2 linked regions of the Paraglaciecola sp. L3A3 genome follow. The protein of the gene in region 2 interacts with the protein of the main gene of each other region in a pairwise test. Links are inferred from orthologs where the notes say so. Each region holds a gene or a part of one and is shown on either strand. Other genes may lie near its edges. The genes, in order: recO and recR.

The links.
Region 1: the proteins of recR (region 2) and recO interact in binary tests that used the Escherichia coli proteins (3 or more experiments, as listed by UniProt). The link is inferred for Paraglaciecola sp. L3A3 from one-to-one orthologs.

Annotation. Positions count from the first base shown.
Region 1 is NZ_CP047023.1:4,075,933-4,091,371, forward strand. What follows is about bases 1-2,803. They hold recO (DNA repair protein RecO), read right to left. Parts: upstream 1,864-2,803; coding sequence 1,138-1,863; downstream 1-1,137. Other genes in these bases: acpS (holo-ACP synthase), read right to left, coding at 1-389; pdxJ (pyridoxine 5'-phosphate synthase), read right to left, coding at 389-1,120; GQR87_RS16970 (hypothetical protein), read right to left, coding at 1,897-2,178; recJ (single-stranded-DNA-specific exonuclease RecJ), read right to left, coding at 2,260-2,803. Outside these bases: more of recJ, read right to left, coding at 2,804-3,978; bifunctional protein-disulfide isomerase/oxidoreductase DsbC, read right to left, coding at 4,048-4,797; GQR87_RS16985 (FAD:protein FMN transferase), read left to right, coding at 5,102-6,064; GQR87_RS16990 (acyltransferase), read right to left, coding at 6,360-7,358; GQR87_RS16995 (general secretion pathway protein GspF), read right to left, coding at 8,156-9,784; GQR87_RS17000 (LamG domain-containing protein), read right to left, coding at 9,795-12,251; GQR87_RS17005 (hypothetical protein), read right to left, coding at 12,254-13,492; GQR87_RS17010 (hypothetical protein), read left to right, coding at 13,824-15,439. UniProt on the Escherichia coli protein: Involved in DNA repair and RecF pathway recombination.
Region 2 is NZ_CP047023.1:1,429,165-1,444,645, forward strand. Bases 4,134-6,978 are described here. They hold recR (recombination mediator RecR), read left to right. Parts: upstream 4,134-5,178; coding sequence 5,179-5,778; downstream 5,779-6,978. Other genes in these bases: dnaX (DNA polymerase III subunit gamma/tau), read left to right, coding at 4,134-4,786; GQR87_RS05925 (YbaB/EbfC family nucleoid-associated protein), read left to right, coding at 4,844-5,170; GQR87_RS05935 (bifunctional diguanylate cyclase/phosphodiesterase), read right to left, coding at 5,832-6,978. Also shown: GQR87_RS05905 (DUF692 domain-containing protein), read left to right, coding at 1-767; GQR87_RS05910 (DUF2063 domain-containing protein), read left to right, coding at 767-1,528; GQR87_RS22530 (hypothetical protein), read left to right, coding at 1,644-1,766; apt (adenine phosphoribosyltransferase), read left to right, coding at 1,816-2,352; more of dnaX, read left to right, coding at 2,393-4,133; more of GQR87_RS05935, read right to left, coding at 6,979-7,766; molecular chaperone HtpG, read left to right, coding at 7,964-9,886; adk (adenylate kinase), read left to right, coding at 10,076-10,720; GQR87_RS05950 (MAPEG family protein), read left to right, coding at 10,788-11,174; GQR87_RS05955 (Hsp20 family protein), read right to left, coding at 11,240-11,689; GQR87_RS05960 (hypothetical protein), read left to right, coding at 12,187-12,516; gshB (glutathione synthase), read left to right, coding at 12,825-13,787; GQR87_RS05970 (YqgE/AlgH family protein), read left to right, coding at 13,796-14,353; Holliday junction resolvase RuvX, read left to right, coding at 14,354-14,782; GQR87_RS22335 (DUF2892 domain-containing protein), read left to right, coding at 15,122-15,259; GQR87_RS05985 (bifunctional diguanylate cyclase/phosphodiesterase), read left to right, coding at 15,275-15,481. UniProt on the Escherichia coli protein: May play a role in DNA repair. It seems to be involved in an RecBC-independent recombinational process of DNA repair. It may act with RecF and RecO.

The sequences.
Region 1 (15,439 bases), 2.6 Mb from region 2 along the record:
TTCTTAACTAACTCGTTAATTTCCAATATCACTGTCGCTACTGCATAATTTTGCTCATCAGAAATTGAAATAAAGCTACAGCTGATATTTCTTTGTTTACACAATTCAGCATAATTTCCACTAAATTGTAATACGGGTTGTCCAGAGCTTAAGTTTTGTACTTCAATATCTTGAAAGCTGACACCGCTCGCTATTCCGGTACCTAACGCTTTGACTGCTGCTTCTTTAGCGGCAAATCGTTTAGCTAAAAAACGAGCAGGAAATTTATGCTGGGCATACTGCTGCAATTCAGCTTCAGTCAAGACTCTATTGGCTAAACGTTGAGATTTTTCAAGCTGTTGCTCAAATCTTGCGACCTCAACTATGTCAGTCCCTAGCCCAGCAATCATTAAGCTCGAGCTTCTTGCATTAATTTGCGCATATCGGCCACAGCTTGATGCAAACCATCAAACGCCGCGCGGGCAATAATTGCATGGCCAATATTGAGTTCATACAGCTCAGGAATGGCCGCAATAGGTTTAATATTATGATAATGCAGGCCGTGACCTGCATTAACTTTTAAACCTTGTTTATGGGCGTATTGAATACCTTCAAGCAAAATGGTCAATTCTTTTTCTTGTTGCTGTTCATTTTTCGCTTCAGCATATTGACCAGTGTGGATCTCAATATATGGCGCACCCGCAGCGACTGCGGCGTCAATTTGAGTTTTATCTGCATCAATAAATAATGACACTAGTATACCAGCCGAAGCCAAACGTGCACATGCAGCAGTCATACGAGGAAGGTTACCGGCTACGTCTAAACCACCTTCGGTTGTTAATTCTTGTCTTTTTTCGGGAACTAAACAGCAAAATTCTGGCTGCGTTTGTTCAGCTATAGCCAACATTTCTTCGGTCACGGCCATTTCTAAGTTCATTCGAGTTTGAATAGTGCGTCTTAAAATTTGCACATCACGATCGGTGATATGTCTTCTATCTTCCCGCAGATGTACGGTAATGCCATCTGCTCCTGCACGCTCAGCTATTTCTGCAGCATGAACAGGATCTGGGTATGAAGTCCCGCGAGCATTACGTAGGGTAGCAATATGATCAATATTAACACCCAGCAAAATTTCTTTCATATTTACTATCCTTCTTATTAAACCGTATTTTTTTGTTTAATTTTCCACGTTTGTTGAAATAACTCTCTACTTTTTAAGGGCTTAGGGCCCAACAACTGACTCAAAGCGAGCCTATTTATACTTTTGGCGCAATGTAAACTAGCAGGGTTCCAAATTAATTGGCTCATCTGTAACAAAGCATCTCCAGAGAATCGATTGTTGCCTTTAAATTCAGCCCCAACTCGTTTCACTCCTTGTTCTAAAACCAAACAATATTCACCATCAGGTTCTACCGCTTGCTCATTTTCATAGTCATAATTTAAATCAAAACCGTAACCTAATTCATTTAATAAACTGATTTCAAACTCTCGTAAACAAGGCTCAATTTTGCAACCTGTGTTTAATAACGCAAGGGTTTCTTGATACAAACAATATAATTCAGGATGAGGAACTTCTTTAGGCAACAAACGATTGAGAATTTCGTTGATATACATAGCCGAAAATAAATGATGGCCAGCTAAACGAAACATACTTGCACTCGATTCAAGTTGATTCAAGTTACGCAATTCGTGTTTTCCAGAAATACTGATTAACAAAGGCTGGAACGATTGCAATAAACTTTTTTTATCGCCCTTATTACCACGAACACCTTTCACCACGGCACTTATTTTTCCAAGTTCCGCAGTAAAAAAGTCAGTTAAATAACTGGTTTCTCGATACTCACGTCTATGTAACAAAAAACCATTTAACTGCTGTGGAACCAAAGGATTTACCTGAAAAATAGATTGAGTTGTGAGCTAGCTAACTTTTATGCGTACCACTTTCATTGCTTCAAACTCCATGCCCGCAATTTCTTCGGTCATAGGGTAATAAGTCAAATTCACCCGCGCACCCGTTAGATTTTTGTAGACTTTTCGACGGCGGAATTTGAAAGGTACATCAGTGCCTTCTACCAATAAGGTATTCATAAACCAATCGTCATCTTTGCGTTGAACATGTGATACCACAGTCATCTCTTCAGAGTGAGTGAGGTTATCGTGTTTATCGAGCAATTTTTCTACATCAGATTTTTTTGCCATGGCCACTTTAGAGTTAGCTGAAAAAAACAAGTTTAGCACTTTTCGCTAACTTCATAAATATATAAACTGCGAGTGTAAAAATTAAACTGGGATCAAACCTTCAACCATAAGCTGTAAGTTGGTTCTGCCGCGAAATTCGTTGATATCTAACTTATAAGCCAAATTCACAGTAGAACATCTTGGATTAGGCCAAATATCGGGGTCAATATTAAAAGCAATAGCATCAAACAATAATCCACTTGGGTGTTTAACCATCATTTTTAGATGTTTAACGCCCACTATTTTTTGTTCCATTAGCTGAAAATCACCATCGAACAGTGGCTCAGGAAAACCTTGGCCCCATGGTCCTGCACTTTTTAAGGTTTGCGCAAAAGCCAAAGTAAAATCGGCCGCCTGCAATTCTCCGTCAGAAATCAACTCGCCAGCTAGAGGTTTATCTCGCAAACTTTCTTCCGCAATTTGATTAAAAACTCGTTGAAATGCCTCTAAGTTTTTCAGCGGCAAACTTAAACCAGCCGCCATAGCATGACCACCAAATTTACCTATTACATCAGGATAACGGCTATTCAACTCTTCTAATAAATCACGAATATGTAAACCAGGAATAGAACGAGCCGAACCTTTTAAGGTTTCATCATCTTGATGAGCAAACGCAATAGTCGGTCTGTGATATTTATCTTTGATACGCCCAGCCAAAATACCAATCACCCCTTGGTGATAATCAGCTTGGTATAACACCAAGCCATAAGGTAAATTAGCGGATTCAATGTTTAACGAATCAAGAGCCTTTACAGCTTCTTGTTGCATCGAACTTTCAATTTCTCGTCTTTCTCGATTGAGACTATCGAGCTGCACCGCTATCTGTCTGGCTCTGCCTGAGTCATCAGTCAATAAGCATTCTATCCCCAAAGACATATCATCTAAACGCCCAGCAGCATTAAGTCTTGGCCCCACGACAAAACCTAAATCAGAGGCCACCAGACGACTTTTGTCTTTGCCCGCGACTTCTAAAATAGCTTGGATCCCAGGTCGACATTTATCACTACGGATACGCTGTAATCCTTGATGCACTAAGATACGATTATTTTCATCAAGGGGCACCACATCGGCCACTGTGCCTAAAGAGACTAAATCTAAAAGATCAGCTAAGTTAGGCATCGGAATTTGTTTGTTTACAAACCAAGCATTGGCTTTTAATTTGGCTCTTAAAGCCAGCATTAAATAGAATGCCACTCCAACACCGGCTAAATTTTTCGATAAAAAATCACAACCCGGTTGATTAGGATTCACAATAGCATCAGCGTTAGGCAAAGTTTCAGCGGCTAAATGATGATCGGTAATAATTACTGTCATTCCCAAAGCCTTAGCTTTTTCAACACCAGCAAAACAACTAATTCCATTGTCGACAGTCACTAAAACTTCAGACTGTTGTGACGCGGCCACTTCGACAATTTCAGGGCTTAAACCATAACCAAAATCGAATCGGTTAGGCACCAAAAAATCACAATTATTGGCCCCCATACCACGTAACGCCAAAATACTCAGTGCTGTGCTGGTAGCGCCATCAGCATCAAAGTCGCCCACTATCATTATTTTTTTGTTTTCAGCTATGGCTTGACATAATAATTCAACAGCTTGGTCGATGCCGCTCAACAATTGATAATGCAATAATGCTTGGGCACTACGACTCAATTGTTCGGCGTTTTCTACGCCTCTGTCGGCATATATTTGTCTTAATCTTGGGTGAATTGAATGAGGTAGATGGTCGGCATTTTTGTGGATTCTGCGGCTAATTTGCACAGCTGGCATAAAATCATTCCGTATGCATAGAGTGAAGCCGCTTGGACAAACCCAAGCGGACAATAAAAATTACATGATGGCTTTTAACGCTTCTTCTAATTGCTCTGGTGGTTGGTAACCAGGTATAACAGAACCATCAGGCATCACTATATTTGGCGTGCCATTGACGCCCATACTTTGACCAAATGCATATTGCTCAGCCACTTTTGAATCACAATTTTTAGCTGCCACTTGTGAACCTGCTTTAGCGTCATCCATTGCTTTTTGTGGGTTGGCTGCACACCAAACTGAAACCATGTCGTGATAAGACTGCCCACCTAGACCCGCTCGAGGAAAGGCTAAATAACGCACAGTAATACCTAAATCATTATATTCTGCCATTTGATTATGTAATTTACGACAATATCCACAGGTAATATCGGTAAATACATTCACCACATACTTTTCTTTATCTGCTTTATATTCGATCACATTATCTTTAAAGGTTTCTAATCCAGACAAACGAGCGCCAGATAATGCAGCTTCTGTTTCATTACGCATCCCTTCATCAAGATTAAAAATACGTCCTTGCATGAAGTAACTACCATCTTGGCTCACGTAAAATAAACCCTTCTCAGTCATGACTTGTAATAAACCTTGCACTGGTGATTCTGCAACAGAGCTAACATTTAACTGTAACGAACGTCTAATTTTATCCCCTACTTGAGTATAATCTAGCGCTTGATTATTATTTGCCTTAGCCGTTACTGGAGCACTTGTGCTAGCAACCGCAGCAATAGCTCGGTCAAGTGAAATAACAAAAGTAGCGAGGATCAACATACCGACAACACCTATCGATAAGACTTTTACACTGTTCATAATTTTCCTAAATATAAGTCTAATAAGAATAAGACCTTAAACAGGCCAAATAATTTCATGTTCTAACAATAATTAGACATCAGTTTAACGGAATAGCGAGAGTAAACCAAAGGTTTAAAGTTACAGAAAGTAACAGAAGGTTACAACGATCCTAAGGCTGTTATTTGTTTGCCAATTTTTCATCCCTATCTTACATTTCAAAACCAATCGAAAATTTTGATAACTAAGGTTAAGCTATCACCTAACAATCACCTTAGGCCCATGTATGAAACTGTTTATTATATTTTTTGCCTGTTGTTTTATCACTGCATCAGCGCAAGCCGAATGGCACACAGAAAATGCGACTATTATGGGCACCAATATTCATGTAGAAGTATGGGCAGAACAACCTGAATTAGGTACTCATGCTATTCAAACAGTGTTTACAGAAATGCAGCGCATAAATCAATTAATGAGCCCCTATATCGATAGCAGCGAGTTATCAAAAATTAATCGATTAGCCGCACATCAGCCGGTAAAAATATCACAAGAAATGTTCGATTTATTACAACTTTCAGTGGGCCTGTCAGCTGAAACCCAAGGGGCATTTGATATTACCTTCGCCAGTGTAGGATTTTTGTATCACTATCAAAAAAAGCATAAACCCACTCAACAAGATATAGATAAAGCCTTATCAGCAATCAGTTATAAACATATCCAGTTAGATCCAGCAAATACTAGTGTTTACTTCAATCATACTGATGTAAAAATCGATCTAGGGGGGATTGCCAAAGGTCATGTGGTGGACACCAGCATCGAGTTATTAAAAAATCTAGGGATTCAACATGCGTTAGTCACAGCAGGTGGCGATACCAAATTATTAGGGGATAGGCTTGGCCGACCATGGCATGTAGGTATTCGAGATCCACGCAACAAAGAGCGCCAAGCAGTAACGCTTCCTTTAATCAATACCGCCATTTCCACCAGCGGCGATTACGAACGTTACTTCGAACAAGATGGTGTGCGATATCATCATATCCTCTCACCTAAAACAGGTAAGTCAGCATACCAAGTACAAAGTGTATCGATTATAGGTAAACGCAGCACCTTGAATGACGGCCTATCCACCGCGGTGTTTGTGCTAGGAGTGAAAGACGGTATAGACCTCATCAATCGCACCCCAGGATATGACGCCATCATTATGGATAACCAACGAAAAATGCATTATTCAAAAGATTTGGTGCTTTGAAAAGGCAGAATGAAGCTGAATAGATCAGTAAAATCAAAAGCCAAAGATAAAAGAATATAACCCACAGAGGGCACAGAGGCTTTGCTGCACAGAGGAAAACATGAAAATCAGATAAAGTCAGCGTGGAGCTGAACGAAGCAGCATAAGGCAGAAAAAACAAAACACAATCGACACTGTGCAATTGCAGACATTCAGTTTTTAGTACACAGACGTCACCTTATCGATTCCGTGATGGTTGGATTGCGCTGCACTATCCGAAGTGAAACGCCCTGGGCTCTGGCATCCGGCTACCCGATTATGTAAAAAAACGTCTCATAAACTTAATTTTGCTGAATAATATAGCTATAATTAAAGAAATTAATAAAACAATAAAAGGGTACGTAACCTCCCAAAGTAGATGATCTATTTGAGCATCGATACTTGATAACATAGAAATTAAAGAAAAATGAACAGCATAAACTCCAAGAGTGTAAACACCAAACCCACTTAATTTTGAAGATAGTTTTGGTGAATTAGATAACGCTAAAAGCGAAAAACCAAGCGCAAATATATAAGTACTAAAAACATAATCTGTATTAGTAAAAAAAACGTTGTATTTTTTATATAAAAAATATGATTCCGATATCTGTAAAGAAGCACCAATTAAAAGTAACACTCCTCCAAGTTTAAAAAAATTATCTTTATTTTTAAACTTTGAAATAACTAAGCCCGTTACAAAAAATATTGTACTAAAAAAAGGGCCATTCCTTGTATTAAAGTTAATATCAATCCCTATTGGTGTTTTAGACCAACTACCGGCAATAACACCAAAAATAAATAATAAAAATGAAAATACAGAGAGTAAATAAAAAGAGTGTTTGTGATTTAATCTAATAAATATATTACTTATAGCAATAGAAAGGATTAATGAAACCAGAAACCATAAATGAATCTGAGTTCCTTCTAGAATTGTATTATATGGATTAGTTTGAAATCTAGATATTAAATTTTCAAACAGAATAGACCCATTCCAAGGAATTAAATAAAAAAAACACCAAAAAATGAATAATATCAATAACCTTTTGATTACAAAAACTGATGCTGTATCCAAATTAGTTTTAAGGTATTTAATATGGAAAAAATACCCCGAAATAATAAAAAAGAATGGGACCGCAAATTTAGATAATTGGTTAGAAATAATTTTCAAGTAATAGAAAGTATCATGTGAAGAAGAATCAAAAGGTGTTGTATGTATAATTATCACACTTAAAATAGCAATTAAGCGCATTAAATCTATGCTTTGAATTCGTTGCATAACTTTCCTTTGTACAGTTTATCAGCCTGCTTATCCCGTGCTTAAACACGGGATAAGCAGCGTATTAATTTTCTCTATTTTTAACATACTTTCTAAGTATCTGTATAATTTAATTTTTTGACCGTTCAAAAATTAATTCATGACGAAATATGGGTAAACACCTTGATCTTGCGAATATGCGGAACTAAAAATCAAAAGAATGGATTTCAGCTCAAAAGCCCACCGGAAGGACGACAGTTATGCTGTTTTTGCAACGATAGCAACAACTTTAAGTGTTTATTTTTTTATTTCACTTCAATCTATCTGCTAGTTTCTATCTACTGCTTTTCTCTGTGTGCGAAGCACATGCTTTTGACTTTGTCGGCGTAGCCGATGCTTTTAATTTCCCCGCGACTCCAAGTTCACCGAGCAACGCAGACTAATAGAGGAAAATGACATGGGTGAAAGCTGATTATTTAGGAGCGAAGCTCCGCCAGCTTGAACAGCTCAACATGGATGTTGAGGTTGGGTGCCGATCATCAGGGAAGTGTATATGACTGCTTTGAATTTAGTTCTAACTTCTTTGCGACCTCTATTAGGCAAGTAGCGCAGGTAATAGAACTTGGTCGAAGCGCGGCGTTTTCTGGTTACTCTTTTTTGCTGTTGAAAAAGAGTAACTGGTGCGGCAGGGATGCCGCATCAAAAGCGTCATGGATGACGGTAAGCGAAGCGAATGCTTTGGTGGCGAAGCCATGCCCCGTGCGCGCAGCGCATAAATGACGAAGTCATGCCTTACGGGGCGGGCTTAGTACTAAACCCTAAATCGTGCCATTTACTATAGGTTGAAAGGCAGTGAGGCTATCCATCAAGGTGCTATTACCTAAACCATTGGTAGGAAACAAATTAGCAAATTGACCTTGTTCGCCATGTAGTGCCATATAATTCAAGATAACGGTTTCTACCAGTAAGTTGACGTTATTGGCTGCAGGGGTAGAAGCAGTTTCTACCGAGCCATCACGACGCATATAACCAATTTGCTGTTGCATGGCTTGGAGTTCTGGGGTGCCGCCCATAAGTTCAGGCGTGCCATTCGGGTTGTAAACCATAAAGAATGAAGCAGCGGTAGAGGAGTTATCGCCGGTCCAAACGCCCTTGCCTCGTCCATTCACACTATTGTCAATCATGCCATTACTGGCGACCGAACCATCAGAACATACATACATCATTAAAGGCACACCTAATCGGGCTGCATATTCTAAACAAGCGCCCATACAGCGGCCAGCTCTTAGATCTCGTACTTCACCGGTTGAACGATCACCGGTGTGATAGTCAAATCCGCCCATAGTAATGGTGCCTGCCCCCGCTAAACCATTCATCACTAACTTCATTACTGCAGCGGTTTTTCTGTACTCACCATCACTATCAAATTCTTCTTGGCTAAATATCCCGCCATCCCCGACTATTTCGATATCTTGCACAGGATCGAGAGCACTGGGATCACCAAATCGATCGGCAATGTCTGCACTTTTTACGTAGCCACAGCGCACCAAGTCTTTTAACACTTCGTCTGAGGTCACTTTGGTATTCACTTTATTCAGTTTCATGTCACTGATACGCTGGATAGACTCCATCACTGCCACTGAATCTTGTTGTGATAATAAACCAATTAAATCACCGGTATCGACTAAGCCTGTCACATCTGTTGGCCTATCCACTTTTGTTGGTCGTTTACTAGGGTCAATCATCATGGTGGGTGCCATAGAGTTACCACCAGAATCAGTATTTCTTGAGCCTATTAAAGTTAATAGCGAACCATCAGAGCCTGCTTTATTAATGCCATACATAGGGTTATGGGGATTATTGCCTGTATCGTTTTCAGAACGCGCGGGGATCACTGCACCGTTAATATTGACTCTATTACCCACACTAACTTTTTCTAACATGCCTCGTAAAAAAGCACTATCACTATGAAAAGCTAAACCTAACTCAGAGTTAATAAAATCACTGAGTCCTTTATCAGGATTAGCAATAGACGGCACCATGTCACCGGGTAAGCCTTGGCGGCTATAGCCAGAGGTACTTAAAAAATCCATTTGTCCACCGCGCCCCCCTACCAGCACATTCGACCCCGCAATATTTGCCCCACCGGCTAAATCAAACACAATAAAAGGAATTTTCCCCGCCCCTTGCGTGGCAATACCGCATTGGGCTTTTAGTGCTTCTAGATCGGCAGATAAACTTGCATTAGCAGTATTCGCCGAAAATAAATTCAACGCCGAACCTGCGGTAACTGTAGCCATGCCAGCACAAAATCCTTGAGCGATAAACTCACGTCTACTCACTGGTTTGGCGTGATTTTCATGTAACAAAGGGGCATCAGCATCGCCTGTGGCTTGTTTTGCCGCTTTGGCTAAGTCTTTCAATGATTTTGATGATGGTTTAAACATATTGTCGTCCTCACTGAATGAGCATAGCAGCACTGCCTAACACGGCAGCACAACTGGCTTTAACTATGGTTTGGGTATACTGGGCGTCACATACTTTGTCACCCGAGCAATCACTAAGTTGGCTAATTAATTGATTTAATTCATTTTCAACATCAAGCCGTGAGGGTTGCGATTCGATATCACTACCTAACATATTGTCTAACAACGAAGTCGTTAGCTGTTGCCTGACCTCGGTGGTGAAAGCCGTAGAGGCCGGTTGCGAAAAATCAAATCCACTAAAGTAAGCTGAGCGTAAACTAGTTGACGACACTAATGCATCACAATACTTAATGGCCAACTGAGTGACGGCCATTTGGTTGGATGCCAAGAAACTATCAATATTGGTTACCGATGGTAATTGCTGAGATAAGGTATCGAAAGTTTGTTTAGTGCCAGCATTTGAAAGTGGCACGCCTGTCATCACCGACATACTAGCGTTAATTTCGGCAAAGTTTTTCACGCCTATATCAGGCTGAGGTAAAGTATCTGCAGCTATCGCCGTCGCTGGGGGGGCAGCTTCCACCCGAACATGTTCGAACTCGCCAATTTGATCGAATAACAAGAAGAACTCGTCGGCAGCGGGGCCTTTTTCAAGTTGCACTAACGTCCCTAATCGAGATAAGGGCTGTCCCTCTCCAGGGATATAAGTTTGCGGGCTAATTTGCGTATCTAGATTGGCGTAAGCTTGGCCAAATGTGAGCTCTCGGCCATTTAAACCCAGTGTCAAACCTTGCAAACTGACATCCGGGATGATCGCTTCGCTATTCAAGTTGTAAAAATATGGTTCGCTAAACAAATAGCTGTAGTTATCGAATTGGCTCACTTTGAACACTATGTAACTTTGTTCCGTCGCCAGCCATTCACTTAGGTTAAATAACAAAAAATACTTTTGTCCAATACCTGCATCAAAGTTTTTAATAATTTGCCCCGGCTCTAGCACTCTATTATGCATAGCGACCATACGAATAGTGCCTGCCCATGGCATATCGCCAGACACTTCATTACCTAAGACAAAGGCAAAGCTGTCATCCCATTCGTTTAAAATGGCGCCTGTTTGTTCATCTAGATCGTCGGTAAAAACACCGTTTACATATATTTGTCGGCCAGTAATAGGGCTAAAATTCACTACTACATGTTGCAACGCAGCCTGTAAATCTTCATCACCATCTGCAGTTGACAACATAGGTATGCCATTGACATCCCCCTGATCTGAACGCAACAAAACGTCATAATTATATAGGGTTTGTCCTAAGGTGAAATTACGTCTGTCTTTGCCTCCAGAATAACTCACAATGCGGGCTGGCCCTTCTTGCGTGACGTTAGCAGGTGCGATCCAGGCTTCGATAGACAACTCTCCGGTTGAAGTCAGTAAATCATGAATTTTTTTACTATTGGTGGTCGAGCCTTGAGCTTTACCATCAGCTAATTGAATGCCATAGCCCCCGACCCAATCATATTCACCACTTAAGGTTAAATTTAACGCTGGCTCTACTCCGCTTGTATCAAAAGCAGTATTGCCGCTGCCGGTTTTGAATTCCCATTTAGCAATTAGATTAGACTCAAACCGGCCACCACCTGTGGCTAATGTGCCATCAAACAGAGTTAAAGCTTTCGAATAAACTAAGCTTGGGTCTAATGCAGTGGTGTCAATCTGATCGGCCATATCCTGAATAGCAGCCACTAAGGACTGTGCATCAGAGGCACAGTCAGTCCAACAGTTATGAAATTCATCACGTACCCTGCCCACAACACGAGAATCCATAGGCGAGTCTAAATTTAATCTTGGGATCGCAGCCTCGTATGCCTCATTTATATCTGCCGCAGCAAAATACGGCGAAATAGGAATGGCAGCCGAATTGGTATGGCAACTGGCACAATTAGCGGTTAATAAGGGGTAAACTGTCGTAGAAAACAAATGAGAATCGGCTGGAAAGTTTTTATTTTCTCCCGGCGTCTTTTCCATTGGCGCTTCAAGTACAATCTCGGTAGCGACCGCTTCATCACCCCGCCAATTGGCGATCCAAGTGGTCAAAATATCAGCGCAAGCCTGCGCACTGCTTAACCAGCAATTGTGCCCCCCCGCAACTTTAGTCACTAACAAAGAATCTTTAGGGCTGTCTAAGGTTATCAAAGGGTTAGTATCGGTATAGGCAAGGTTAATATCATCATTACGAGCAAAACTAGGAGATTGTTCACCTTGTACATGACAGGCACCACAGCGGTCTTCTGTGGCGATATTGTCCCATAGAGCTAATTTAAAGTTTTGGATATCATCGGTACTCGGTGCAGGCCCTGCGTAATTTTCCACAGGTTGCTGATCTGTTGGAGGCAAGGGCGTTTCTACAACTTCTGCTACACCATTCCCCCCACAACTCGTTAGCGTGACAACACCCATCAATAGGAGCCCAGAGCAAGTAAATTTATTCATCTCTATTCTCCCTTACAATAATCAGCGGCGTTCGCAAACACGCCTTTAATTTTGTAACCATCTGCTTGGAAGTTATTCACTATAGTATCGATTTGACTTCTATCCGTGGCATCTTGAGGAGACCGTAAACAAACATTTTGAAATACTTTTTTCACTTGGCATTGGGCAAAAGCTTGGCTGTGAGCCAACTCTTGGCCCATACTTTTCGCGCCATTGCCCGCCCCTGGTAAACTATCATCCCAGCCCAGAAATTGATTAATCCCCTTACGCCAATAGTTGTCCCATTTATCATCTGGGGTGACAAAACCAAATGGGAAATTATTACCGTTGATATGGTATTTTCCCTGAACCCGACTACCAGTGTCAGCATCAAGTTGACCTTCAGTATTGTATTGCAAACTGCCGTTTTCACCGTTTGGATCTGACTCTACATTGTAGTCATATTCATAATAAGCGAATGATTGAGCTAATGGGTCCATCCCCGTATGACAGCCCGAACATGAGTTAATAAATATGCGACTGTCGCCACCTGGACTACGTGACACATCTTGCCTAATTCTATCCGGTGATAGGCTAGTATCTTTTAATCCTTCAAGATCGGTGCACATATGATTGATTAGGGTAAAACGGAACATGGCGCGATTAGTGCCATCTTTAAAAAATGATTTTGCCGCTGCGCGAGTGGTCAACACCCCGGCTGTTGCCTCAGCTGGTAACCCAGTCACTGCGGATTGAGTTGTCGCCACTAAAGCCGTTTGTAAATCAATACTCTGCTCATCCAGAGCTTGATACAAATTATTATTGTTATTCGAATATGCAGGCAGAGCTAAGTTTGCGTTTGCCACATATAAAATATCGCCACTTAAAATTTGCCTAAAATCCACATCATCTCGAGCGATACCAATTACCGTAGCAGTATAATCATTCAGTGGTACGAAAATATCACTTTCTTCATTAGTCCAAGGTGCCACCCAATTTTTTAAAGTCACATTATAAAAATTGGCATTATTCATAGCTAAATCTGCTGCAGCTCGTGTATCGCCATTACTAATGTAGGTACGCATTTGTTCTAGTACAACTTGAGAAGGTGGCACACCAGCCAAGCGGTCATGGATACGTTTAGCCTGCTCTGCAGGGCCAGCTAAACTTGAATGAGATAAAATCAAAGCGACGAATGAAATAAGCGTTTGCTGCCACTTGGTCCTGCGAATGTGTGTAGGTTTAGTATAAAAACCAACCATATGAATGCTCCCGTAATACGTACCTATCATTTGATTGATAATAATAGATGGACCGATATAAGCTGCATTAAGCACCTATATTGACCAATTTAAAATATACTCACTGACCCATGCGGATATAATTTCATAACTAATAAACCAACTTTTCATCGCCAACACCATAAATCATTTATCAGGCTATACTTCCAAGTATTAAAAGTTATGCGCAAGTATAACCATTAGTCTTGTTTTATATCCCTTAGAATGAAAATCTGTACACTTGCACATCAGCATATTATTTTAAATCTGATATACATATACATTCCTCTATCAAGGCAAGGTATTGATACATATGAAAATAGCACTGTTTTCACCCTTATTTTTATGCTGTTTAGCAGCTTTAGGGTTGAGTGCCTGTAATTCAGACGTATCAATTGAGCCTTCAACTCAAGCCCCTGATCCTGTAGTGGTGGATATTCCAATTGCTTTTATAAAACGCAGCTTACCTATAGATGAAAACAATCAAGCAGTAGAGTTTGATTTACGGGAACCAAGCCAATTTGTGCCAGGCGCTGCCTTGTATATTAAAGCTAGAGCCAGTGCTACAGAAACCGAAATCAATATTACCGACCAAGCCTTCATCACAGAAGACGCTAGCGAAGCCCCTTTATATGATGTAAAGGATTTAGAAGCTTCTTATGATGGCAACCGCTTGTTATTTTCCATGCGTGCACCAGAAATTGAAGGTGCTAATGATGATGAACAACCCACTTGGAACATATGGGAATACAACCGTACCACAGATGAGTTAAGACGCATTATCAGCTCAGATATTGTTGCTGAGGCTGGTCAAGACACTGCTCCAGTCTATCTTCCAGATGGCCGTATTTTGTTTAGCTCAACACGTCAACGTACCAACCAAGCGATATTGTTAGACGAAGGCAAACCTCAATATTCAGGGTTAGAAGAAAGCCTACGACGCCCTGCTTCGGTATTACATGTGATCAACAGTGACGGCTCTGAAATTGAACAAGTGTCTTTTAATCAGAGTCACGATTTAGACCCCTTAGTGTTACAAAATGGCAAAATATTGTTTAGTCGTTGGGACCAAATGGGCGGCGATAAAGGTATACATCTTTATCAAATGAACCCAGATGGCAGTGATTTAGAAATCATCTACGGCCGTCATAGCCACAACCAAGAAGGCATAGATCAGTCTTTACACTTTGTACAAAGCAAAGAAACACCGAATAACAAAATTCTACTGAGCCTATTACCTTATCAACAATCACGCTTAGGAACAGATATAGTCGAAGTAGATATCACCAATTATATCGACATACAAACACCTAGTGCAGCGAGTCCTGGCATAAATGGCAATGCCCAGCAGTCGGCCCTATTCGACAATGTACAGATCAATACAGAGATTTCACCGGGTGGCTATTTTGCTGCTGTTTACCCATTATGGGATGGCAGTGGCAGACAATTATTCAGCTGGAGTCAATGCCGAGTATTTGATCCAGAACAAGTCATCGAAGATGGTTCAACAATCGCCCGTAAAATACTGCCCTGTAATGATGAATTATTAGCCTTAGATACAATTGAAATGGCGCCAGAGTTATATGGTTTATGGATATATAACCCAGATGAAAATACCCAAAGCTTAGTTAGTATTCCAACAGAAGGAATGGCTTATACCGAAGTCGTCGCCATGGAGTCTCGTCCTAGTCCAGCGAATGCACAGCAAGCAGTCGAATTTGACACTGAGTTAGCAGACAACAATACAGGGGCGCTTCATATTCGAAGCGTTTACGATATGGCTGGCCTAGATACGACCCCAAATGGGCTAGCAGTGATGGCTGATCCTGCTCAAACCTCGGCTGATAATCGACCGGCTCGCTTTATTCGCATAATAAAAGGGGTATCAATTCCAGACGACGATACCTTAGATTTTGATAATGATGCTTA
Region 2 (15,481 bases):
TTGACTTTTGGGAAGTCGCTCCTGAAAACTGGATCCCAATGGGGGGCAGGTTTCAAAAAAATTTACAACAATTTACCACGACACAAAACTTTGTGAGTCATGGGTTATCTCTATCTATTGGTAGTCCTGATCCTTTGGATGTGGACTTCGTTAAACAGGTGAAAACCTTTTTAGATCAGCATGATATCTTGTATTACAGTGAACATTTAAGTTATTGCTCAGGACAAGGCCACATGTATGACTTGATGCCGATACCTTTCACTGAAGAGGCTGTAAAACATGTAGTAAATAGAGTCCAGCAAGTTCAAGATATTATTGAGCGGCCTCTGTTGTTAGAAAATGTATCTTATTACGCTGCACCAGGTCAGGAAATGTCTGAGCAAGAATTTACCTTGTCTGTATTGCAAGAATCTGGCTGTTTAATGTTATTGGATATCAATAATATTTACGTGAATTCAATCAATCATCAATATGATGCAGAAGCATTTTTAGCAGCTATGCCCAGCAATAAAATAGTCTACGGACATATTGCTGGACATTTTGATGAAGCTGATGACCTTAAAGTGGATACTCATGGCGCAGATGTGATTGAACCTGTATGGCAATTATTACAAAAAGCCTACGAAATTCACGGTGTGTTTCCCACATTGTTAGAACGAGACTTTAATATTCCTCCTATCCGAGAATTGTTATTAGAGGTAGAAAAAATTAGACAAATTCAGCAGTTATTTGATAAGTCTCAGCAGCCCCAAAGGCAATTTGTCTAATGAAATCATTGAAACAAGCGCAAATGGATTTTGTGGCTCATATTAAAAATCCAGATGAAAACCCTTACCAAGGAAATATTGAAGATAGGCGCCTACAAATTTATCGAGAGCTATTTTTTAATAATGTGGAAGGTTTTATCAGCTCTGCTTTTCCGGTATTAAAAAGTGTATATAGCCAGCAAGATTGGCAACAATTAGTCCGAATTTTTTTTGCTGAACACCAGTGTCTTTCCCCTTATTTTATTGATATCAGTAAGGAGTTTGTAGATTACCTGAGTTCAGAATATGAACTGACTAAAAATGATCCCGTCTTTATGCAAGAGTTAGCTCATTATGAATGGTTAGAACTTGATGTCAGTGTGCGAATATCATCACAAACCTTGTCACCTTGGAATGGCACCGATCTTGTCAGTCATGTAAGCATGTCTGAACTGGCAAGCTTAGTTAGTTATCAGTACCCAGTTCATCAGATTTCGTCAGATTTTCAACCGACTGACAGCTCAGAAATTGTTTATTTAGTGGTGTACAGAGACATTGAGGACGAAGTGCATTTTACTTTAGTTAATCAAGTTACCGCACATTTAATAAATATTATTCAAAACGTTGCTTCGATTTCAACTCTACAGTTGGTTGAAAAAATGAGTCTCGCTATGCCACAATTAAATCAACAGCAAGTTAGTGATTCTTTACAACAAGTGCTACGACAGTTATTGGGTCAGCATATTTTATTGCCTATCCATGAAGATAATAAATTGCTTTGAGATAAGCACTTCTTAGTTTTAATACTATCAATTTAATCGACTTTGGATTACCATCTGCGGCTGAATTTTAGTTGTTCTATTTAAGGGTTAATCCCCGCTATTTTGGAGAATCTCGATGCACGATGAGAAAGAATTTAAAGACCCATTTAGTTTTACACACTTCCTGATTGCTGTAGGTTTGTTAGTTGCACTACCTTTGATGCATGTTGTGATTGGTTGGTTTGTTTATTACATTTAATACTACTAGCTTATTCAATTAATCTAGCTACTTATAAACGGGGAAGTACGTGCCCGCAGCATATATAAAATCAGTAATTCGAACAGTTCCTGATTATCCAAAAGCTGGCATCATGTTTCGTGATGTCACCTCAGTATTAGAAGATCACAAAGCTTATTCTTCCGCCATTTCTGAAATGGTTAAACATTTCGCACCTATGGGATTTGATAAGGTTGCAGGCACTGAAGCAAGAGGTTTTTTGTTTGGTGCACCTCTGGCTATTGAGCTAGGAATTGGTTTTATACCGGTTCGTAAACCTAATAAATTACCCAGAGAAGTGATCAGTGAAAGTTACGAATTAGAGTACGGCACTGATTGTTTAGAAATGCATAAAGATGCCGTTAAGCCGGGTGAAAAAGTATTAATGCTTGATGATTTATTAGCAACAGGTGGCACTATGATCGCTACTGCTAATTTGATTCGACGTTTAGGTGGAATCGTCGAGCATGCTGGTTTTGTTATTTCGTTACCTGACTTAGGTGGCGAACAAAAACTGCTTGATATTGGCGTAACTAGTTATTCTATTTGTCAATTTGAAGGTGAGTAACTGTCCCGATGGACAAAATTAAAGCGGATAGTAAGCGACTATGAGTTATCAAGTTTTAGCACGAAAATGGCGACCTAATCGATTTGCCGAATTAGTGGGCCAAGAACATGTGGTCACTGCTATATCCAATGCTCTTGATAATAATCGGTTACATCATGCTTATTTATTTACCGGTACTCGAGGGGTCGGGAAGACCACCATAGCTCGGATTTTCTCAAAAAGTTTAAACTGTGAGCAAGGGTTAAGTGCAACGCCTTGTGGTCAATGTGGTACTTGTCAGGAAATTGAAAATGGTAACTATATTGATTTATTAGAAATCGATGCCGCTTCTCGGACCAAAGTCGAAGATACCCGCGAATTATTAGATAATGTGCAGTACAAGCCAAGTCGAGGACGATATAAAGTCTATTTAATCGATGAAGTTCACATGTTGTCTAAACATAGCTTTAATGCCCTATTAAAAACCCTTGAAGAGCCACCTCCTCACGTAAAATTTTTATTAGCGACCACTGATCCACAAAAATTGCCTGTTACTATTTTGTCTCGTTGCTTACAATTTAACTTGAAAGCCTTGTCCCGTGGGCAAATCGCCAAACAATTAGATTATGTGTTGAGTGAAGAAAGTCTTCAATTTGACAAAGATGCGCTGACTCAATTAGCACGAGCTGCTCAAGGCAGTATGCGAGATGCATTAAGTTTAACTGATCAAGCGATCGCTCAAGGTAATGGTTTTGTTGGTCTACAAATAGTCACCGATATGTTAGGCCTGATGGATAAAAATCAGGTATTAAAATTAGTACATGCTGTGGTGCAAAAAGACAGTTCGACTGTGATGCAGCAAGTTGAATTAATGGCAATGCAAGCCCCTGATTTTTCGCAAATATTGGCTGAGATCATGAGTTTGTTACATCAAGTAGCTTTAACTCAATTTGTGCCTGATGCTTGCAAACTAGAAACCATTTCAGCTAGAGCTATTTACCAATTGGCAAAATCTGTTCCTGCTGAACAAATTCAGCTGTTATATCAAATCGCCCTAACAGGTAAAAAAGATTTGCCCTACGGAGCCGATCCCCGTACAAGCTTAGAAATGACTTTATTACGTATGTTAGCGTTTTGTCCTGATAATTTACAATTGGATCCAACTGAAATAGTTGCGCAAACTCCAGCAGCACCACAAATTTCCTCGCCTTCAGCCGCGCATGCTCAACAGCAAGCTAGCACTGATGATACACCAATTGGACAAACTGTTAGCCAAATCGAACCTGTTGCCGAGCTTCCTTTGGTGGAGCCTGCAGCAGAAGTAATACCTGAAGCACAACAAACAGCGAGTTCACAGCAAAATAATCAACAATATACCCAACAATCAGCAGAACAAAATTTATTTGAGCAACAACAAGATATCCTAGCTGAAGCTCAAGATATGGGATTTCAAGACGCTGATTATAACGAATTACAGCCAGTGACTTTAGAGGACTCCTATTCTCAAAATAGTGTGCCTGAAAATCAACAAGCTGTTGTCGACAATACACCTGCGCCAGCAACTTCTAGTACTCAAGACTTAATTGCCTTGCGTAATAGACTGAAACAAAACCAGTCTGCACAGGAGGAAAATTCAGAACAGGTAAAAAAGTCTGAACGCACTGAGTTACCAAATTTAGCCTCGATCCGAGAGCAAAACCAAAGTAAGCAGACCTCTAGTGCTAATATTGAACAACAGCAGTCCTCTGCTGAAACTGATAATCACTTCACAAAGCAAGAGACTACTGAGCTTACTGCGCCGCTCAATCAACCGGTTGATCCCGTCGATAATAATCAAGAAAGAGTGATTTCTGCACCTGTTGAACCAGAGCTTCAAGTTCTACAATCTGAAACTGAGCATATTCCCCCTTGGGCGTTAGAGGCAGTAGAAAATAACAAATTAGCCCCTGAATTTGATTCGAATATGCCAGTAGATGAAGATATCTTCGATCCAAATGCTCACTTAGATGAAGCCAATGTCGGCGAAGTGACTTTGGTTGTCCCCGCATTTTTGCCTAACAATCAAAAAGTTCATAAATCAATGCAACTTGATGAATGGAGTAAGTTGATTGATGACATGAAGATCAATGCTTTAACTAAGCAGTTAGCTTTGCACTCTTCTTTTCATCGAGAAGGTAATCGTGTGACTTTAACTTTGTTAGAAGGGAAAGAGCATTTAAATTCACCCACGGCTCACTCTTTATTACAACAAGCCTTGTGCAGTGCATTTAATTCAGATATTCAACTTGAAATTGTCATGGGGCAACCCATTAATACTCCTTATGCTTTGCAGATTAAGATTAATCAAGTGCGTCAAGAATATGCTCATCATGTGATTAAGACAGATCTAGGCATACAATTGTTACAACAACGATTTGCTGCAAATGTCATTGAGCAGAGTGTGCAAGCGAGATAAATTGATTAGGTGCATAGCAGCTAATAATGAATAACTACAGATAAGAGAGAATAAAAAATGTTTAAAGGTGGAATGGGCAACATGATGAAGCAAGCGCAGCAAATGCAAGAGCGCATGCAAAAAAGCCAAGAAGAGTTAGCTAAAACTGAAATCACTGGTGAGTCTGGTGCTGGTTTAGTAAAAGTTACCATGACTTGTAATCATGCTGTACGTCGTGTTGAAATCGATGATAGTTTGATGGAAGACGAAAAAGAAATGATCGAAGATTTGGTTGCTGCAGCTATCAACGATGCTAACAGACGTATTCAAGAGACCACCCAAGAAAAAATGGCTGGTGTCACAGGTGGAATGCAAATGCCTCCTGGCATGAAGATGCCTTTTTAAGGTTATTTATGCAATTTAGCCCCTTAATTCAAGAACTGATTGATGCTTTTAAGATATTACCTGGTGTAGGTGCTAAAAGCGCGCAACGTATGGCTTTTCACTTATTAGAGCGTAATCGTCAAGGGGCTTTACAGCTGAGTCATGTATTACATAATGCTATGGAGCATGTGAAACACTGTGAGCAATGCCGTACCTTTTGTGAAAATAGTTTGTGTGAAATTTGTGCCAGTCCAAAGCGCCAAGCGAGCACAATTTTGTGTGTAGTTGAGTCACCGCAAGATGTGTTGGCGATAGAACAAACCTCTGAATTTAAAGGACGATATTTCGTTTTGATGGGGCATTTGTCTCCTATTGATGGAATTGGCCCGGCAGAAATTGGTTTAGAACAGTTATCGGAAATATTTGAGAAAAATAATATTGAAGAAGTCATTCTTGCCACTAACCCAAATGTAGAGGGGGAAGCCACGGCTCATTATATTGCCCATATGTGTAAAAGTGCTGGGATAAAAGCCAGCCGAATTGCTCATGGCGTGCCAGTGGGCGGTGAATTAGAGTTTATTGATGGCAATACCTTGATTCATGCTTTTGTTGGTCGCAGAGACCTATAGCTTGGTTTTTAAAACCTCATTAGTCACTCATTAGCACCTAATAATACGCACAGTCAGATAAGTTTTAGATTGGTATAATAATCCATAGGCTGGGGTCTGCCGTGAAAATAACCTTGCTGTAAGTTATAACCAAGTTTTTGCAATAGTTGCGCCTGGTACTCAGTTTCGATTCCTTCAATTAAGCTCTTCATTTTTAAAGAACTTACCAGCGTTTTAATACACTCTAATGTGGAAGTATTATTATCTACTTGATTTAAAAAAGCTTTATCTACCTTTACCACAGATGCTGGAATAGCATGCAAATAGGCTAGAGATGAATAACCAGTGCCAAAATCATCGATACTCAGGGTTATTCCCGATTCGATCAATTGATTCATAGTTGAGTGGGTACTGTCAATGTTAGTTAACAGCACACTTTCGGTGAGTTCTATGGTTAAGTCTTCAGGCTGCAAATTATACTTTTCTAATAAAGAAAACACATAACCACTTAAGTTTGCATCAGACAAATGTAAACCTGAAACATTTACAGCCATAGTGGTGGCTTGACCAATAATTTTTTTAAATGTGAGTAAATCTTGTAAAGCGCGTTTAAAAACCCAGTTTTCGATATCGTGTATGAGTCCTGTTTTTTCAGCGACATTAATTAATTCTTCTGGATTGACATTGCCTAAGTCGGGATTGTACCAGCGTAGTAGCGCTTCAAACGAGACTATTTGTTTAGTTTGTTGGTTTATTATGGGTTGATAATGCAGTGATAATTCATTATTTGTTTCAGCTAAAGATAATTTTTGGGCCAAATAACTTAAGCGTTTTAATTTATTTTCCATCCCAGTTTGATACTCAACCCACCTTTTTTTGCCTAAGGCCTTGGCTTGATACATAGCGGCATCTGCACACATGAGTAAATGCTCTATATCATGACCACAGTCAGGAAAGCGAGATATACCAATGCTTGCTGATAAGGATATTGAGTTGTGACATGCATCTTTATATGGCTTAGAGATAGTTTCAATGAGTTTATCCAACAGTATTATTAGCTCTGGTTGAGGTAATATTTCATGTATTGCGATAACAAACTCATCACCACCAAATCGACATAGTGCTGAGGAGGGAAAGCAACTTTGACTAATCCTATTAGCGACTTCGGCCAGAATTAAATCTCCAGTGCTATGGCCTGATGAATCGTTGACCATTTTAAAGCCATCTAAGTCTAGGTATAACAAAGTGAAGGCAAGGTTTGATTCTATAATTGGCTGTAATGTGTGAGCTAAACCTCGACGATTGAGTAAACCAGTCAGTGGATCTGTCCAAGCTTGTTTTTGTAGGGCTTGTTCGGCCATCTTACGTTCATGAATATCGTAGTGGTGAATAAGTATATTGGGATCGTTTGTTTTGTGTTGAAAATTGATAGCTGTCAAGTGATACCAGTTTTCTCCAGATATGGTTTTCATTAATACATCTTGCTCAAAAGGTTGCCCTTTATTAATGCTTATGAATAGGTTTAGCAATGTATCGGGATCACATATCAACTCTTTTAAATGTGTGACATTAGAGCCAAATTTCTTAGTAAATGGCGGGTTACCACTGAGAAATTTTCCATCAATCTGATAATTAGAAATAGTGGTAGTCGCGCTAAATTGAGGATTTGAATACTGTGCTTTCGGAGTGAGAGCTTCAACTAACATAGCCACTCTGCCATCGGGCAGTTGATAACCTGAAATCTGGCAAAAAACTTGTGTTTCTTTACCCTTGGGAGTAAAAAACCAGTTCTCTTGAATGATTCTATCTTTACTGAATGCTTGCTGATATTGCAGCAAACTTTCTTGCACCGCTGCTGATTGGTCCGATTTGAAATCTCGTTGTTGCAGAGATTTGACCGAAGGACTGTCCCATAATGTTAATGCAGCTTGGTTTGCCCAAATAATTTTATAGTACTCAATATCGTAAATCCAAATAGCCGTTTTTAATTGGTCTAATTTTACTGTCATATTAAACAGAACCTTCATAATATTTTAGGCTGATTGAATTAAGCATTTTAATGCTGGTTTAGGTAACCATAGAAGATTTGTCAACATAAGTCTGTGTTTAAAGAAACAAATTACACTTTTAGCCTTGAAAAGTGGCCATCCGGCCCTATTACTTATCTCAACGATTTAGTAACCACAAATATAGGAGATACTTGGTTATGGCTGAAGCAGCTCAACAAGAAACTCATGGCTTCCAAACTGAAGTAAAACAATTACTGCAGTTAATGATCCATTCACTTTATTCAAATAAAGAAATATTCCTTCGTGAACTTGTGTCAAATGCAGCAGATGCATCTGACAAGTTACGATTTAAAGCTTTGTCTAATGACAGCTTGTATGAAGGTGACGGCGATTTACACGTTAAGCTGAGCATAGATAAAGAAGCTGGCACTATTACTATTGCTGATAACGGCATAGGTATGAATAAAGCTGACGTTATTGAACACTTAGGGACTATTGCCAAGTCAGGTACCAAAGAATTTTTTGGGAAGTTGTCTGGTGATGAAGCGAAAGATTCACAGTTGATTGGTCAATTTGGTGTCGGTTTTTATTCGGCCTTTATCGTTGCTGATAATGTAGTTGTTCGCACTCGTGCGGCTGGCGACGATAAAGCTAACGGTGTGCAGTGGCAATCTGCAGGTGAGGGTGAGTTTACTATTACCGACATCGAAAAGGCGGAACGCGGTACTGAAATTACTTTGCATTTAAAAGAAGATGAAAAAGAATTTTTAGACGATTGGAAGTTGCGTTCAATTGTGAGTAAGTATTCTGATCACATCAGTATTCCAGTAAAAATGTACAAAGAAGAAGAGCCTGAAAGAGATGGCCCTGATGAGACTAAAATTCCAGCTGTACCTGCACACTGGGAAGCGGTAAACAAGGCAACGGCACTTTGGACTCGTGATAAATCAGACGTGAGTGACGAAGAATATACTGAGTTTTATAAACATATTTCTCACGATTTTAGTGATCCTATGGCTTGGTCACATAACAAAGTAGAAGGTAAAACTGAATACACTAGCTTGTTATACATTCCAAGCAAAGCTCCGTTTGATATGTGGAATCGTGAGCAAAAACACGGCTTGAAATTATATGTTCAACGTGTCTTTATCATGGACGATGCAGAACAAATGTTGCCAAGCTATTTGCGCTTTGTGAAAGGTTTACTAGATTCAAATGATTTACCTTTAAACGTGTCTCGTGAAATTTTACAAGACAACAAAGTAACTCAAGCAATGCGTCAAGGTTGTACTAAACGCGTATTACAAATGCTTGAAAAAACAGCTAAAAATGATGCTGAAAAATACCAAGCGTTTTGGACAGAGTTCGGTAATGCCTTAAAAGAGGGCCCAGCTGAAGATCACGCTAATAAAGAAAAAATTGCCGGTTTGTTGCGTTTTTCTTCAACTCATAATGATTCGGCGGCACAAACTGTATCTTTAGCTGACTATGTAAGTCGTATGCAAGAGAAACAAGAGAAGATTTACTATATCACTGCGGACAGTTATCAAGCGGCTAAATCTAGCCCGCATCTTGAGATCTTCCGTAAGAAAGGCATTGAAGTCTTATTAATGTCTGATCGTGTCGATGAATGGTTAATGTCTCATTTAACTGAGTTCGATGAGAAATCTTTCCAGTCTATCACTCATGGTGCGTTGGACTTAGGTGACTTAGAAGACGAAGAAAGTAAGAAAGCCCAAGAAGAAGCTGAAAAGCAAGTTGAGGGTTTAGTAGAACGAGTTAAAACAGCATTAGGGGAAAAAGTTAAAGATGTGAAATTCACTCACAGACTGACTGATTCTCCAGCCTGTATTGTTGCCGATGAACAAGGTATGACAACACAAATGGCTAAGTTAATGCAGGCTGCAGGTCAACCTGTGCCTGAAACTCAATATCATTTTGAGTTGAATCCTGAACATCAGCTTGTAAAACTATTGGCTGATGTACAAGATGAAGAACAATTTTCCCAGTGGACCGAAGTCTTGTTCGACCAAGCTGCATTGTCTGAACAGGGTAGTTTAAAAGACCCTGCAAGCTTTGTGCAGAATTTGAACAAGCTACTAATGAACTTGGCAAAATAAGGCCTAAAACTTTAAAGTTGAAGTGTTAAAAACGGGCTTAAATGCCCGTTTTTGTTTAAGAACGCCAAAATAAGCAATTATTCGGCTTTTTACTACTAAACTTAGGTGTAATATTCTTGTAACCTTAAAGTCGAATGTGTAAAGTTGCGTCTTTACTTTTTTTAATTTTAATTTTTCAGAGGACTCAGCATGCGCATTATCCTTTTAGGAGCTCCTGGTGCAGGTAAAGGTACCCAAGCCCAATTTTTAATGGGTAAATATGGTATCCCACAAATTTCTACCGGAGATATGCTAAGAGCAGCGATTAAAGCAGGAACAGATCTAGGTCTGGCTGCCAAACGCGTAATGGATGAAGGCAAGCTCGTATCTGACGAGTTGATAATTGGCCTTGTTAAAGAACGTATTACACAAGAAGATTGTGCTAATGGTTTTTTACTGGATGGTTTCCCTCGCACTATTCCACAAGCAGATGCGATGAAAGAAGCCGATATTAAAGTTGATCATGTTGTAGAGATCGACGTGGCAGATGAAGTGATCGTTGAACGTATGAGTGGACGTCGTGTTCACTCAGGCTCTGGTCGTGTTTACCATTTAAAATATAATCCACCTAAGGTGGAAGGTAAAGATGATGAAACTGGTGAAGATTTATCTATTCGCCCAGACGATCAAGAAGAAACTGTTCGTAAGCGTTTAGGTATCTACCATGATCAAACTAAACCTTTAGTTGCTTATTACACTGCAGCTGCAAAAGCCGGTAACTGTGCTTATCATAAATTGGATGGTACACAAGCCGTTGAAACAGTTAGCGGGCAATTGGCTGCTTTGTTAGGTTAGCCAGTTAAAATAATGATGAATAACAAACCCACCTAATAGTGGGTTTTTTCATTTAAGGATAAAAATTATGCACACACCTATTACTGCATTTTATGCTGGGCTACTTGGAATTCTGTTTTTGTATTTATCGATTCTGGTCATTCGTGGAAGAAGAGCAACCAAAATCTCCTTAGGTGATGGCGGGGATAAACATTTTCAGCAACTTATTCGTGCCCACGGAAACTTTAGTGAATATACGCCTGTCATTTTGATCCTATTATTTGTGGCTGAAATAAATGGTAGTAATGGCGTGTTATTGCATTGTTCAGGGGCTGCTTTGTTATTTGGTCGTTTTATTCATGCTTTTGGTTTACGTCGTCATACAGGGGTTAGTTGGCAACGTGTAGCGGGTATGTTGGCTACATTTTCTGCTTTGCTCTGTCTTGCGGTATTAAATATTTTAATTTTGTACTAATAAAAAACGGCGCTTATCTAAGCGCCGTAATTTTTACACATAAAACAAGGAGGTATGGGTAAAGCTTATTCGTTATTTTCGATAAGTTTACTACCAATCTCTATTTTTCTAGGCTTTTTCGACTCTGGCACCACACGCTCCAAATCGACGTGTAATAAACCATGTTCTAAGTCAGCAGCTAATACTTTAACGTGGTCACCTAATTGGAATTTACGTTCAAAGCTTCGCTCTGATATACCTTTATGTAAAAATTTCCGTTCTTCATTTTCACCCTCTTTAGCAGGTTTAGTACCTACTACTTGTAGGGTGTTTTCATGAACTTCAATATTGACTTCTTCTTTGGAAAAACCCGCTACAGCCATAGTTATACGATACTTATCTTCGGCAAGTAACTCTATGTTGTATGGAGGGTAAGATGATTGTTTTTCGTTTCTTGAAGCCGTGTCGATCATTGAAGCTAAGTGATCAAAACCAATGAATGAACGGTAAAGTGGAGATAGATCGATGTTACGCATTTTGTATATCCTCATATATTAAGCAATATAAATTTTAATTCGCCCCGATTATTCGGCGGCGGTTTTAGTATGGCTGTCCATGTCACTGCCCATTATTGGGATTACATTTTCTTGTCTAACAAGAATGTAGCAGAGTCACTTCTTGTGATTCTGTGTCAACCCTTTCGGCGTCGACAATACTGATATGTAGATGGGCTGGTATTTTTCAATGAATTAATTTTAATTATTTTTGTTTTATTTTTTAACACATTGATTATAAAAGAAATTATTTTTTATATTCTTATTGAAGTAGCAGTTCAGGTATTCATTAACAAAATAACTAGCCTTGACGGCTGACAATGACTTGCTTGCGATATTTCAAATATCGGCATTTTTTACATTATTTCAAATGCTTAACAGAGTAGAATGTGACGAAATATGTGCAAGGGTAAATAAACTCTGTTATCTTTTGTATATAAAAATTTTAATCATATTTATGATATGTATTGGAGATAAAAATGACTGAAAGACCCTATTTAGTAAGTGGTCGTAACACCCTAATTCATAAAATTAGAAAAGTGGATTTACTTGTTATTAATGGTGAAGATCAACCACCGGTACTTGTAACTCATAAAGGTATTAAAGAATTTACCGGTGTGATTCCCGACAATAAACGTGAAGCAAAGCAATATGATATGGAAATGCTTGATGTGACTAATATTGATATTTTTGGTGAAGAAAAAACCTTACTGTTTGTACAAACTATTAATGGTAAAGAATATAAAATTGATTACAGTAAACATGGCACGCCTCTGTTTATTAAAATACATCAAGAGAATGCATTTTAAGTAATACGTATTTTTAGTGAACACATTTTTTGAGTAATCCTGACAAGTATATTATTTTTATTACTTTGAAGGTGTGACGGAAAATATTGGGGGGAAGCATAAATAGCTGCCCTTACTTTTTTGTACTTTTTACTAAACAACTATTTTTATTAAACTTTTTATTTAACAATAGTGCTTCTAGTTGGTTGTGCATCAGTAAAAAAGATTGCAAAGCCTCTATAGTATTTACTTGTGGCCTTGAATTTTCAGTAAATCCCCTCATCATTAGAGTTGTTACAACCCTAGCCATTTACACTAAGGAAATACTTTTGAGCATTAAACTCGGCATTGTGATGGATCCCATCCAGTCTATAAATATTAAGAAAGATACTAGTTTTGCCATGCTGTTGGACGCACAGTCTCGTGGTTACGAATTGTATTATATGGAGATGGCTGATCTTTATCTGCAAAATGGTAAGCCAATGGCCCGTATGTCGAGTTTATCGGTACAGCAAGATGTCAATGATTGGTTCTCCTTAGAAAATGAACAACACCTTAGCTTGGCCAGCTTAGATGTAATTTTGATGCGTAAAGATCCTCCTGTAGATAATGAATTTATTTATGCTACTCATATGTTTGAATTGGCAGAGCAAGCAGGGACTTTGGTGGTCAATAAAGCGCAAAGCTTGCGAGACTTTAACGAAAAACTATTTACTTCATGGTTCCCTGATTTAGTAGCTGATACTTTAGTGACACGTGATTCTGCTCTTATCCGAGAGTTTCATCAAAAACACCAAGATATTATTTGTAAACCACTAGATGGTATGGGTGGTACTTCAATATTTAGGGTAAAAGAGGATGGCAATAATTTAGGGGTAATAATTGAGACTTTGACTGAGTTAGGTTCTCGTTATGCAATGTTCCAACGTTTTTTACCTGAGATAAAAGACGGTGACAAACGTATTCTGATTATTGATGGTCAAGTGGTGCCTTATTGTTTAGCTCGATTACCCACTAAAGGTGAAAACCGTGGAAATTTAGCCGCTGGTGGTACGGGACGTCCACAACCCTTGACGGAATCTGACTTTAAAATAGCCGAAACGATTGCCCCATTATTAGTTGAAAAAGGTCTAATATTTGTTGGCCTAGATGTGATAGGTGATCGTGTAACAGAAATAAATGTAACTAGCCCTACCTGTGTACGAGAAATTGAAGCAGCTTATGATGTGAATATTACAGGTATGTTGTTTGACGCTATTGAAAAACGTTTAGCACAAATAAAAGGAGTCTAACGCCTATTATGCACAGTCTGCAGAATTATTTACTAATCGCTTCTCCGAGTATGGATGATCCATATTTCGCCAGAACAGTGGTCTATATTTGTGAGCACAATGAACAAGGTACTATGGGCTTAGTGATTAACCAACCTGTAGGCATGAACTTGAAGGAACTTGTGGCTCAAGCTGACGAAAATGCCGAAGTGTTAGATGACAAAGCTGAAAACATTGTATTAGCAGGCGGCCCTGTGAGCCAAGATAGAGGATTTATTTTGCATACTACCCAAGAAGGTTGGACTTCAAGTTTAGCCATGACGTCTGAAATTATGGTGACTACTTCGAAAGACATATTATCTTGTTTGGGTAATGATTCCTCACCAGAAAAATCCTTAGTTATATTGGGGTATTCAGGTTGGTCAGCTGGGCAATTAGAAGAAGAAATTCAAAGTAACTCTTGGCTGATGGTTGAAGCAGATAGTGAAGTATTGTTCGACGTGCCAATCCATAAAAAATGGGAGGCTGCGGTACATATGTTGGGGATAGATGTATGGCAAATCGCGCCAGATGTAGGCCACGCTTAAATGACTAAACAAGGACAACGCACTGTATTAGCCTTTGATTTTGGCACCAAAAGTATTGGTGTGGCGGTAGGCCAAGAAATTACCGGCACCGCTTCACCATTAGATGCCATTAAAGCCGTAGACGGTATTCCTAATTGGGATATTGTGGCCAAACTGTTTGCCGAGTGGACACCACAATTGGCCGTGGTAGGCTTGCCTTTGAACATGGATGGCACTAATCAACAAGTGACATTTTCGGCGAAAAAATTTGCTAATCGTCTTAATGCAAAATATAAAGTGTCAGTAGAAACCTGTGATGAACGTTTAACTACGGTAGACGCAAAAGCTCGCTTATTTGAGCTAGGCGGTTACAAAAAACTGGATAAACAAAAAGTCGATAGCGTATCAGCCTGCTTAATTTTTGAAAGTTGGGCAGAAAAGCAATATTGAAGATTGCCAAACTCTAAAACCCTTCCTCCTGTGAATCCTTAGATAAGGTGAAGTAAATATAAACGCCAAAAAATCTAAAATTTACGTCAGCTAAACTATCTCGATAGCCCTTTGTTTTTTAAGCTTGTTACTAAAGTATTAAATTAGTTTTCTAGGCTCTAATCAATGGGCGTGCTAGTGTATGTTGATGTTTTGATCTTATCCAAATTAAAAATGTGCTTTAGAGCCAGTTTAAGTGGGGAAGTAAATGATGAATTTGCCAAAAGCGAATTGTGGTAATGTTGACCGTATTATTCGAGCTATTTTAAGTATTGCTCTTCTTTTGTACTGTGTGTTTTTTTGGCAATAATAGGAGATATTTTCCTGCAAGCCTTTATTCTCATTTTTTCTGTTATGAACTTAATATCTACAACAATAGGTTGGTGTCCAGTATATAAACTCGCCAATATCAATACCTGCAAGAAAGACTTCACCTAGACCTCTACTCTTGATATGGACACTAAAGGGCCTATCGAATCAGACTCCAGTTTACGCCGACGTTTAATTTTTGGATCTGTGGGTTTAGCGGTTGCTGTATCCGCTATCTTTATCTCGGTTGCATACAAATTAGCTGTTGATTTAGGTGAATCGGTCGAACTTGAAAACACCAATAAACTGGCTACTCAGCTGATTCAACAAATGTCGATCATTTATTCGCAG